Regions from separate parts of the Rhodococcus baikonurensis genome, predicted to be linked through region 3. Evidence: riboswitches for the same ligand, from Rfam matches in the RefSeq annotation. Region 3 holds a riboswitch; each other region holds the start of a gene.
What was found. A riboswitch is a leader RNA that binds a small molecule or an ion and turns the genes downstream of it on or off. The one in region 3 is predicted to bind cobalamin.
Positions count from the first base shown of each region.

Region 1: linked by a shared signal. The riboswitch ahead of cobN (cobaltochelatase subunit CobN) and the one ahead of ABWI03_RS11385 (FecCD family ABC transporter permease) in region 3 are both predicted to bind cobalamin.
Region 2: linked by a shared signal. The riboswitch ahead of ABWI03_RS10875 (ABC transporter substrate-binding protein) and the one ahead of ABWI03_RS11385 (FecCD family ABC transporter permease) in region 3 are both predicted to bind cobalamin.

Region 1 is NZ_JBEUOQ010000020.1:45,042-49,157, reverse strand. Features, by position in the region: gene cobN (cobaltochelatase subunit CobN) at 1-2,238, opposite strand, end outside; cobalamin riboswitch at 2,278-2,410, opposite strand; gene cobG (precorrin-3B synthase) at 2,462-3,604, shown strand; gene ABWI03_RS29800 (precorrin-8X methylmutase) at 3,624-4,116, shown strand, end outside.
Region 2 is NZ_JBEUOQ010000004.1:6,575-10,690, reverse strand. Features, by position in the region: gene ABWI03_RS10885 (FecCD family ABC transporter permease) at 1-192, opposite strand, end outside; gene ABWI03_RS10880 (class I SAM-dependent methyltransferase) at 189-941, opposite strand; gene ABWI03_RS10875 (ABC transporter substrate-binding protein) at 942-1,955, opposite strand; cobalamin riboswitch at 2,014-2,194, opposite strand; gene ABWI03_RS10870 (siderophore-interacting protein) at 2,235-3,092, opposite strand; gene ABWI03_RS10865 (SDR family NAD(P)-dependent oxidoreductase) at 3,571-4,116, shown strand, end outside.
Region 3 is NZ_JBEUOQ010000004.1:116,433-120,548, forward strand. Features, by position in the region: gene ABWI03_RS11380 (ABC transporter ATP-binding protein) at 1-812, opposite strand, end outside; gene ABWI03_RS11385 (FecCD family ABC transporter permease) at 809-1,816, opposite strand; cobalamin riboswitch at 1,934-2,069, opposite strand; gene ABWI03_RS34185 (TetR/AcrR family transcriptional regulator) at 2,086-2,694, opposite strand; gene ABWI03_RS11400 (alpha/beta hydrolase) at 2,747-3,685, shown strand; gene ABWI03_RS11405 (cation diffusion facilitator family transporter) at 3,696-4,116, shown strand, end outside.

The DNA of each region.
Region 1 (4,116 bases), on a different contig from region 3:
GTCGGCGTCGTACATGCCGCGAACCAGTGCGTGCGCCTTTTCCTCGACGTCGTCGACACGGGTGCGCGACTCGTCGCCGTCTTCGCTGAGCCCGAGTGCTTCACGCAAACCGGGAACGCTCTGTTCACCGCCCCACATCTGACGGGCACGCAGCATGGCGAGGACCAGTTCGATTTCGGCGTCGCCCTGGGGTGCGCGGCCGAGAATGTGCAGACCGTCGCGGATCTGGACGTCCTTGATCTCGCACAGCCAACCGTCGACGTGCAGGAGCATGTCGTCGAACACGTCTTCTTCGGGCCGCTCGGCGAGGCCGAGGTCGTGGTCCATCTTGGCGGCACGCATCAGTGTCCAGATCTGCTGGCGAATGGCCGGGAGCTTGGACGGGTCGAGTGCGGAGATGTTGGAGTGTTCGTCGAGCAGCTGCTCGAGGCGGGAGATGTCGCCGTAACTTTCGGCGCGGGCCATCGGCGGGATCAGGTGATCGACGAGCGTCGCGTGAGCACGCCGCTTTGCCTGTGTTCCCTCGCCCGGGTCGTTGACCAGGAACGGGTAAATCAGAGGCAGGTCACCGAGCGCTGCGTCGGTGCCGCAGTTGCTGGACATGCCGAGCGTCTTGCCCGGCAACCATTCGAGGTTGCCGTGCTTGCCGAGGTGAACGACGGCGTCGGCGCCGAATCCGCCGTTGTCCGGTGTCGCGGCGATCCAGCGGTATGCCGCGAGGTAATGATGGCTCGGCGGCAGATCCGGGTCGTGGTAGATCGCGACGGGCTTCTCACCGAATCCGCGGGGCGGCTGGACCATGAGGACGATGTTGTTGAATCGCAGTGCCGCGATGACGATTTCGCCGTCCGGATCCTGCGATCGGTCGACGTACAGCTCGCCGGGCGCTGCGCCCCAGTGTTCCTCGACCCCACTGCGCAGTTCTTCGGGCAACGTGGCGAACCATTCGCGGTATTTTGCTGCGGAGATTCGGATCGGATTGCCCTCGAGCTGCTCGGCGGTGAGCCAGTCGGGATCCTGGCCACCGGCCGCGATCAGGGCGTGGATCAGCGCGTCGCCGTCCTTCGCCGCCAGGCCGGGTACTGCGTCAGGGCCGTCGACGGGTCCGAGGTCGTAACCGGCAGAACGCATTTCAGTGAGAAGGTCGATTGCGCTCGCCGGAGTATCGAGGCCGACGGCGTTGCCGATACGAGCGTGCTTGGTCGGGTAGGCCGAGAGCATGAGTGCAACGCGACGCTCGGTGGTGGGAATGTGGCGCAGCTTGCCATGGCGGACTGCGATACCGGCGACACGGGCAGCGCGCTCGACGTCGGGGACGTACGTGGACAATCCGTCGGAGTCGATTTCCTTGAAGGAGAACGGGACGGTGATGATGCGACCGTCGAACTCCGGCACCGCCACCTGCGTCGCGACGTCGAGAGGCGACAGTCCGTCGTCGTTCTCGTCCCAGGTGGCGCGGCTACTGGTCAGGCACAGGCCCTGCAGGATCGGGACGTCGAGTGCAGCGAGTGCAGCGACGTCCCAGGCTTCGTCGTCGCCACCGGCGGAGGCGGTCGCGGGCTTGGTGCCGCCGGCAGCAAGAACTGTGACGACCATGGCGTCGGCGCGGCGGAGTGTGCTCAGAAGTTCGGCTTCTGCGGTTCGCAGAGATGCGCAGTAGATCGGGAGCGCGGTGCCACCGGCCTCGGCGACGGCGTCACACAACGCCTGGATGTACCGGGTGTTTCCGGCCAGATGCTGGGCGCGGTAGTACAGAACTGCGATGACGGGACCGGTCGCCGAGTCGAGGTCGGGCGCGAAATCAGCGATTCCCCAGGAAGGCAGGTGAGCCGGCGGCTCGAAACCGTGGCCGGTGAGCAGAACGGTGTCGGAAAGGAAGTGGTGCAGTTGTGCCAGATTCTGCGCGCCACCCTCGGCCAGGTAATTGTGGGCCTCGGCAGCAACGCCGGCGGAGACCGTCGAGCACTCCATGAGGTCGGCGTCCGGCGCATGCTCACCACCGAGGACGACTACGGGGAGTCCGGAGGCGAGGACCATGTCCAAGCCGTCTTCCCAGCTGCGACGGCTGCCGAGGATGCGAACGATCACGAGGTCGACGCCGTCGAGCAAAGGCGGCAAGTCTTCCGAGACCAGCAAGCGTGAGGGGTTGGCCCAGCGGTAGGAAACTCCGTCGCCGGCTTCCCGGCTGGCGCGGGCGCTCAGCAGATCGGTGTCGGACGTGGAGAGCAGAAGAATCACGGGTGAAGCCTTCCTGGGGTTTCGCGCCCCGTGGCACAGATCTGTCATCGACGGCGGTTGAGGGTCTGACTCGTGTTTCCGAGCGGAAACGCGTCCCGCTCGAGCAACACTCACAGTGGCGCGACCGCACCGGACTTTCACCGGTTTCCTCAACTGCCGTCACTGGTGGTGGTGATGCTACCGGTCCGCAGAAGGCACTCATGACAGGTCGTACCCTGGAGCCATGCCCACGGACCGTTCACAGCCAGACGCGTGCCCGGGTGCACTGCAAGTTCACCACGCCGCCGACGGCGCACTGGCACGCGTGCGCCTACCCGGCGGACTCCTCACCCCCGCCCAATTGCAGACGCTCGCCGACGCAGCGCGCGATCTGGGCAACGGCCAGATGGAACTCACCTCGAGGGGCAACGTCCAACTGCGTTCGGTCTCGGACCCCGAAGCCTTCGCAGCGCGAATCGCGTCGGCCGGTCTGCTGCCGTCCGCGACGCACGAGCGAGTGCGCAACATCCTCGCGTCCCCACTGTCCGGCCGTATCGGGGGCGTCGCCGATATTCGTGAACTGGTCCACCGGCTCGATTCCGCCATCCAAGCGGATCAGGCATTGGCGGGCCTGCCCGGGCGAACCCTGTTCACCCTTGACGACGGGCGCGGAGACATCACCGGGCTACGGGGCGATTTCGGACTCCACGCGCGCAGTGCCACCGAACATTCACTGGTGCTCGCGGGTCACCACACCACTCACCTCGTACAGGCGGACGACGCCGTCGAATTGCTCCTCGAGGCGGCTCGATCGTTCCTCGACGTCCGCGACAAGCATTGGCGCCTGGCTGAAGTTCCGGACGGAATCGAGCGCACCCTCGAGCAGTTGGGTCTGAGCGCCGAGTCCACCGGTGCGGCAGATCTCACGGCGGATGCACGGCCCACCATCGGTTGGCTCGAGCAGCGAGACGGAACGGTCGCCCTGGGCGGCGGCCTGCGATTCGGGCTGCTCGACGCTCGGCTGACCGAGTTCCTCGCCGCCGTCGACAAACCCGTTGTCGTGACGCCGTGGCGATCGGTGCATATCTTCGACCTCGACGAATGGGCTGCCGAGCAGGTAGTCCGGGTGTTGGCGCCGATGGGGTTGATCTTCGACGAGAACTCACCGTGGCTCGACGTCACCGCCTGCACCGGAAGCCCGGGATGCGAGAAGTCGCTCGCCGATGTGCGCACCGACGCGATCACCGCCGTCGAGCAGGCAGAACTGCCCGTCGTCGGGCGCCAGCACTGGGCCGGGTGCCACCGCAGCTGCGGACGTCCCCGCGGGGACGTAGCGGATGTGATTGCGACGGGTGACGGTTACCGGGTGAATCCGGCCGATCGGTGATGCCTCTATCGTGTGGCACATGATCGAGTACATCCGTGACGGCGCGGAAATCTATCGCCAGTCCTTTGCCACCATTCGGGCCGAAGCCGACCTGAGCCGTTTCCCGGCGGATGTCTCGCAAGCTGTAGTGCGCATGATTCATGCAAGTGGCCAGGTCGATCTCGTCGACGACGTCGCCTTCACTCCCGGTGTCGTCTCGGCTGCGCGTGCCGCTCTGCGCGACGGCGCGCCGATTTTCTGCGACGCCCAGATGGTGGCTGCCGGGATCACGCGCAAGCGTCTGCCCGCCGGTAACGACGTCATCTGCACCCTCGGCGATCCGCGGGTTCCCGTGCTGGCGTCGACCATCGACAACACTCGTTCGGCGGCTGCTCTCGAACTGTGGGGAGCCAAGCTCGAGGGCGCTGTTGTCGCGATCGGAAACGCACCCACCGCACTGTTCCATCTCCTGAACCTCATCGAAGCCGGCGCGCCCCGTCCGGCCGCCATCGTCGGAGGCCCGGTCGGCTTCA
Region 2 (4,116 bases), 110 kb from region 3:
GCGGATAGGTGTGACGTCCGCCGCGGTACCTCCGAGGTGCCCGACGAGGATCGAGGTCACCTCACCGACCGACAGGCCCGCCGGCCCCAACGTGATCGCCACGGCGGCCGACCCGGCCAGCGTGACAACACCGATCACCCACAGCAGGCTGACGGCAGTCGGGTTGTCACGCAGCCGAACTCTTGTCGTCATCTCACGCCGTAGACCACGTAGTCGTCGAACAGTTGCCAGACCGTACCCGACTCCCGGAAACCTGCTTGCGCGAGCGCCGCCAATTGGAAATCGACGGCGGTGGGCGCGGTGGCGTCGCGACCGGCGAATCTGCGCTCACGCTCGTCGGTCAGTGCCCCGATCCCGGGGGTGGCCCGCAACTCGTCCCACCAGCTGTCCCACTCGGGAGCCCCGGCAGCAAAAGCGGAGCGTTGTGTCTGCTCGTCGTGCGCCTTCGCCCACCGTCCGATGACAGGGGAGCGACCGTCGAAGCGAAAGTGATCACCGTTGAGCAGAACGCCGTCGGGGCTCAGCAGTTCGCGGCACTGCCGGTACACCTCGACGAGCTGCTGCGGTTGCAACCAGTGCAGCGCGGTCGTCGACACGATCGCCTGAACCGGCGCAGTCACCGAAGTCGGCCAATCGGTACTCAGCAGGTCTGCGTCGACCAGCTGCATTCGGTCGCCGAAACGAGTCGACGACTGGCGGGCGACTTCCAGCAACATCGGGTCGTAGTCGATCCCCACAACGCTCGCGTGCCCGAACTTCTCGAGGATCCGGACGCTCAACGAACCAGGTCCGCAGGCCAGGTCGACGACTGTGAACGGAGCGTGCGCGTACTGCAATTCGAGAACGTCGAGAATCACGTCGAAGCGCTTCTCGCGATCGGCGATGTATGCCGCCTGCTGGTCGTCCCATTGACGCACCAGTTCGCTGACTTCCGTGGACATCTAGACCACGCCCAACCGGCGCAGGCCGTCGGAGAGTTGTTCGATGCCACCGACGTTGCGGATCGAGGGATCCATCGTCGTGCCTTCGAGGATGATGTATCGCTTGTTCTTCACTGCGGTGAGCTTGCTGGCTACCGGGTCCGATTCGAGGAACGCGATCTTGGCCGCCGCACTGTCGCCGTCTCCGCCGCGGTCGAGATCAGCGAGCACCAGCACGGTGGGGTCCCGGTCGAGCACACTCTCCCAACCGATTTCGGGCCAGTACTGCTTGTTGTCGTCGAAGGCGTTCTTTGCGCCCACCGCGTCGGTCATGATTCCCGGTGCGCCGCAGCACCCGGCGAAGTACGGGGTCTTCGTGGCGGCGTACCACCACGCCAGTGTCACATTCTCGGCTCCCAGTGACGCCGTGGCGGTGGCCGCGCGATCCTTCAAACTCTCGGTCAGCTCGGCACCTTTGTCCTTGACATCGAACAGTGTTGCCACGTCCCCGATTTCGTCATACAGGTCGTCGAGTGTGAGAGCCTTGTTCTGCTCTGCGTCCTGGCCGGTGCACTCACTGGGTGACTGATATGTCGCGACACCGAGGTCAGTGAACTTGGTTCGGTCGGCGATGCCCTCCGAAGTGAACGTGTAATTGAAAGTCGTGTAAACCATGTCCGGTTCGCGTTCGAGGACACTCTCGAATGACGGGAACTCGGTGTCGAAGGCCTGGACCTGACCGCGCGCCTCACGCAGTTCGGGGAGGACATCGTCATCGCTCATGGCGTAGCCGGCCATCCGGTCCTGCACTCCCAGCGCGAACAGCATCTCGGCGGCAGGCTGATTTACCGCGATCGCTCGTTCGATCGGTCGCTCCACCGTGACGTCTCGGCCACAGTTCTGAACAGTGGCGCCGGATTGTTCGAAAGAGTTGGATTGTTCGGCAGCACTGTCTTCGGAGGAACAGGCAACCAACGATGCACCCAACAGAGCCGCGACGGCAGCGGCGGATACGCGAAGTGTGGACAGACGCATGGAATCTCGTTCTCGCAGGGGCTCGTTCGCGGAGCCCGTTACCGTGTGAACAGGCGCCTGTTGGCCCCTGCTGCCAGCCGGTATTCGGACTCGAGATCACTCCACCCGAGCGCCTTCCCAGATTCTCATCCAGTGGCGTAAGCCCGGGCGGTCACCCTCACCGCTGCGCGTCAGTTCCGGATTCACACCGGATTCCCTGACCCCCTGTGTGGAGGTCTGCTGGCACAGAGGAACTTATCACCGCAGTGCACAACCGGTCAGGTCGGCCGGTGAGGGCGATCAGATCTCGATCGCCAGGTCGTCGATGTCGGTCAGGGTTCCACCGTCGGCGAGGATGCGCTCGTAGTTCTCGCGCCGGCGGAGGTCGATTTCGGTGTTGCTGACGCCGTGCTTCCAGTATCCGAATATCGCGACGTCGTCTTTGTCGAGTCCGACGGTCGATCGAAAGTGCTTCCGGATTGAGCGCATCTCGTTGCGTTCACCGGCTCCCCACACGACGTAACTCTCGGGATCGGCGAGCTCGCGTGCTCGTGCTGTCAGAGGGCCGTCGGACTCGGCGGGATCGGCGCTCACGCGATGAAGTTCCAGGCCGGGGAGGGTGGGAAGTTCGTCGAATGCGACCTCGTCATCTGTTGTGACCCAGCCGATTCCGACCACGTCGGTAGGTAGCTGCTCGATGATCGAGTACAGCGCAGGTATTGCGGTGCCGTCCAGAAAAAGTGCGATCCGTCGACCTGGAACGTCGGGGACCAAGAAGTGTGGTCGCGGACCGGTGAGACCGAAGGTGTCACCGATGGTCAACGCCGCTGCCCACCTCATCATCGGGCTGGTCTGTCCGTGCAGGACCACGTCGATGACGATCGATCCGGTGGCGGAATCGTAGGAACGCACCGTGTACACGCGCGAAGCGTCGTCGAAGGAAGGCCCGAGATTCATGCGTACGGTGACGTTCGGGCGTGACCAGGCCGGATCGTCGGTCGACTCCGTCAAACGGGCCGTGATCCGCAGCAGATGGTCGCTCGGTCGCTCCAGTGCTTCTACGACCGCGCGAACGTCGTTGAGTCCGCGATTGTGGTCAGCGGTGCGTAGGACGGTCGTCGGGGGAGTTGTTGTGCTCGTGGCGTCTGCATGTGTCATCGACTGTGCTCCTGGATCGGGTTTTCGAGATGCGATCAGGTTAGTACTGCCTAAGTCGACAGATTTGTCCAGAAGTGACATCTGATTACCTGAATGAACTGGCGCAGCGAACAACGCGTTTGAGCGATTTGTACTCGCACTGCTACCGTGCTCGTGATGTCCATACGCCGCTGTTCTCTCGCTTCCGGCCGTGCACTGCGCACGGCCCGATTCGGCGTAGCGACTTTCCGACGGGGGCGTAAGGCGATCGACCGCCGCCCCTCCGGTCTCGTCTGGATCGAAAGAACATTGGCCGTACCGGCCGGATCCGTCTGACATTCGCCACTGCGGCGGGCATCGCCTTGCCGTGACTTCGCAGCACCACACCTGTTGCCGTGCTGCGCTTTTCCCGTACCGAAGTTCTGTGTCGGGTGGTTGTGTGTCGGCGCCGCCGAGCCTGGATTACCAACCAACTCGTTTTCGTGAAAGGTACTCAGCAATGAATCGTTTCGAAGGTCGTCGTATTCTCGTCACCGGCGCAGGATCTGGAATCGGGCAGGCCACCGCGCTGCGGTTGCTCGCCGAAGGTGGCCGTGTGGTCGCTGTCGACATCTCCGAGAAGGGTCTGGCAGACACCCGGAAGTCGGCTGAACATGCCTCGACGGAGGGTCGTCTCGACACCGTCGTCGTCGATATCGGAGACGAGAATTCCGTGATCGATGTTGTGGGTCAGGCGATTTCGAACCTCGGCGGATTGGATGTACTGGTCAACGCCGCCGGGATACTGCGAGGCGGGCACACCCACGAGACCTCACTGGACTTGTGGAATCAGGTGATCTCCGTGAACTTGACCGGCACCTTCCTCGTCACTCGTCAGGCACTGCCAGCTCTCCTGGCCACGGGCAACGCAGTAGTGGTGAATTTCAGCTCCACCTCCGCAGCCTTCGCGCACCCGTACATGGCCGCATATGCGGCAAGTAAGGGAGGAATCCAGTCCTTCACTCACGCACTGGCTCTCGAATACGGCAAGCAAGGTCTGCGCGCC
Region 3 (4,116 bases):
GCACTCTCCGAAAATGTGTGTTGTGGTTGAGGATTTCGTGATTCGAATACGAGGTGTGAACGGCCGGTAACCGGGTTCACGAGCGCGAATGTCTCGACGCCGAAAACAGTTGCCACGACCGAGGTCGTGAGTACGTCGGAGGGATGGCCGAACGCGTGGCCCACGCCATCCGCGAGAACGAGCACCCGATCACACACTGCTGCAGCCAAATCGAGGTCGTGCAGTGCCATGATCACCGTCCGGTCCAGCGACCGGACCAGATCGAGCAGTTCGAGTTGGTGCCGGATGTCGAGATGATTGGTCGGCTCGTCGAGGATGAGCACGCCGGCGTCCTGCGCGAGTCCCCGGGCGAGAAACACCCGCCGACGCTCCCCACCGGACAGCGTGTCCATGGAAGAGAACCGGTGCTCGATCATTCCGACCTCGCCCAGAGCACGATCGACGACGGCCTTCTCGTCCTTGCCGCCGACACTCCAGGGCTTTGCATGTGGTGTGCGGCCCAGAGTCACGTACTCGTGCACCAACAAATCGGCGGGACTCTGCTCTTCCTGCGCCACAAAGGAAATGGCTTTGGCCCGCGAACGCGCGGACATCGTGTGGACCGACTCGTCGCCGACGCGAACGTCACCGTCGGCGATCGGCCCGAGACCGGCAAGAACCCGCAAGAACGTCGACTTGCCCGAACCGTTCGGACCAACCACGCCGACCACTGCGCCGGCGTCAGCCGCGATGTCGACGCCTTTGACGATGGTTCGACGGTCGATACGGACAACGACTCCGGACGCTGTCAGCGGCAGTGCTCGGGCGCTCACGAACTGCCACCGAATCGGTAGCGCCGACGGCCGAGAAGCAGGAGAAACAGCGGGGCGCCGATCACCCCGGTCACCACGCTCAGCGGGATCTCCGTCGGTCGCAACGAGGTCCGCGCCACGACGTCGACCCACACCAGGAACGACGCGCCGATCAGCGCTGCCGCCGGCAATACCACTCGATGTCTGGCTCCGACAAGCATGCGTGTGACGTGCGGTATGACCAAGCCTACGAAGGCAATCGCGCCGGACACTGCCACCATCGTGCCGACCAACGCTGCCAGCACTCCGAACAACACGTTTCGCAGGGTGCGGATGGGAATACCGAGCGAAGCGGCGACGTCCGGCCCGGCCGCCAGTGCGTCGAGCCAACCGTGCAGGGCGAACACCGCTGCCGTCAGCAGGACCACAACGATGACCGGCACCCACAACTTGTCCCAGGAGGCCCCGGCCAAACTTCCCAGGAGCCAGAACAATACGGACTGCGCGGCCTGGGAATCATTGGTACGCAGCACCAGAAAACTCGCGATCGCCGACAGGGCGGATGCGGTAACGGTGCCGGTCAGAACCAATCGCAGTGGAGTGATGCCGCCTTGCAGCGTCGCGATGGTGAAGACGAGAATCGCAGCTCCCAGTGCTCCGATCATCGCACCGAAGCTGAGCGCCCACACTCCCGCGCCGGCGAACAGTCCGGTGGTGATGACGGCGGTGGCACCGACACTCGCGCCGGACGACACTCCCAGCAGGTGGGGATCGGCAAGAGCGTTACGGACGAGGGTTTGCACCACCGCGCCGGCGACGGCAAGACCAGCGCCGACGGCCAGACCGAGAAGTACCCGAGGTGCTCTGATCCCCCACACGATCGCAAGTTCGGAACGCGTGACGGGTGGGCCTCCGAAGCGCGAGTGCACCACGTCCACCACAGTGGACACGGGGAGCATCTCGGATCCGAATGCCAACGCGCACACAGCAGAGAGCACGGTGACGACCAGCAGAGCGGGCAGCACGATACCCGGACTGAGCCGTCCTCGAGGCGCACCAGCCTTCGGCGAAGGCAGGTGGGTAGGTGGAGACAGAGCTCCGCCAACAGCATTCATGGTGTGACCGATCCATCCTCGTGGCATGACACAACGTCAACGAGGGTGGTATCTGGCTACGGTCGACGCATGGACGACCTCACAGTGGCGGGACCGCGCCGGAATTGCACCGACTTCCCATTACCTCGATGATGACGTCAGAACCATAACGGACCGCAGTCACCATTCGATACACCGGATCAGGATTCCGACGCGATCATCGATCTCGCCTGCCGCATGACGGCTTCGGTGCGCACGCGAAGTTCTTCGGGTGAATCCGATTCCAGCACAACCCGATGCACCTGGCCGTCCACGGCAGTCACAGTCAACCGCGACGTCAACAACGCATCGTCCGCACTGAAACCGCGGCTCTGCAAGTACTCCGAAAAACCCAGTACCAGTTGCCGATTCATTCCTTCGACCTGTTCGATGAGCTCAGGGGTCCGAGGAACCTGATCGTAGAGCAGGTGGAAGAACTCTCGCGGCTTACTGTTCACTTCGATCGCGCACTCCACCAACGACCTGACAGCCTCGTCCGGAGTGAGTTCACGCTCGACGATGTCGGCAAGGCAGACCGCAAAACGTTCCCGCGCGGCACTCACATGACGGTTCGCCAACTCCGAGAGGATCTCGTACTTATCGCCGAAATACTGGTAGAGCGAGCCCACCGAGACGCCTGCCTCGTCAGCGATCCGGTTGGTGGTCGCCGCCATGCCCTCCGACGCGAAAACGCGAGTAGCTGCCTCCAGGATCGCGTCGTAGGTAGCCCTCGAGCGCTGCTGGGAGGGCCTTTTCCGCCGAGTCGACACGGTCCTCCGATGCGAGTTGTCAGCCGCGACGCCGGTACCGAGAATTGTGTAGATGACCAGCGCCGATTACTCGAAGTTTATGCCCGACCGGTACACCGCCCACATGCCGGAGCCGACCACGACGTGGTGGGAGTGGAACGGCAACACCGTCCACGTCGCACGGGCAGTGGTTCCAGACGCGCCGGTTCGGGTTCTCGGTATCCACGGCGCCGGCGGGTACTCGGGCGCGTTGTGGCCGTTCGCCGGGATCGGCGTGAAACTCGGAGCCGAAGTCCTCTTCCCCGATCTTCCGCTGTACGGCGACACCGTCGTAGGCGATCCCGCCGGCGTCCGGTACGAGCAGTGGGTCGAACTCCTCTGTGACCTCGTCCGGGCCGAGAAAGCAGCCGACGATCGGCCGCTGGTGCTTCTGGGAGCCAGCATCGGCGGTCTGCTGGCCTACGAGGTAGCCGCGCGAACCGGTCTGGCCGACGCCGTCGTCGCTACCTGTCTGCTCGATCCCTCGAATCCGTCGGCCAGAGCTGCCGCGGCGCGGTTCGGCCCGATGGGTGTCTATGGCGCTCCCCTGATGCGCCGCACCGAACGACTGGTGGGCCGTATCCGCGTGCCCATCCGTTGGGTCGCCGACGTCGCGAACATGAGCAGCAACCGTGAACTCGCGACGCTGTGCGCAACCGATCCGTGCGGTGGCGGTGTTCGGGTGCCACTCGGATTCCTCAGCAGCTACTTCTCGTTCGAGCACACCGCACCCGAAGCATTTCGGACGACGCCCGTTCTGCTCACCCACCCGGCCGACGACCGATGGACGCCACCCGAACTGAGCCTGCAGTTCCTCCGCCGCATCAACGCACCCACCGAATTCGTGATGCTGGACGGGTGCGGGCACTTTCCCGTCGAAGAGCCGGGCCTGACGCAGTTCCACGACGCCGTCGACACACTGCTGCGCTCCGTCGCCGAGCGTCACCGCACGAAACCGTCGCCACCCGCCTAGCCTGAAGTTCGTGAGCATCGAACCCAAGGCCGAGCCGACGGGAAACGGCGACGAGAGCACCACGACAGTCGTACTGGCGTTTGCGGCTAACGCGCTGATCGCCGGGGCCAAGACGGCGGCCGCCATCGTCACCGGATCTGCATCGATGGTCGCCGAGGCCACCCACTCCTGGGCCGATACCGGCAACGAAGTGCTGTTGCTGATCGCGAACCGCCGCTCGAAAAGGGTTCCCGACCGAGACCAGCCACTCGGGTACGGCCGGGAGGCCTACATCTGGTCGATGTTCGCCGCCCTCGGACTCTTCGCGCTCGGCGCAGGTGTGTCGATCACCCACGGCATCCAGGAACTGTTCCATTCCGAACCGGCCACCGACTTCGGTGTCGCCTACGCAGTCCTCGGCGTCTCGTTCATCCTCGAAGGCATCTCGTTCC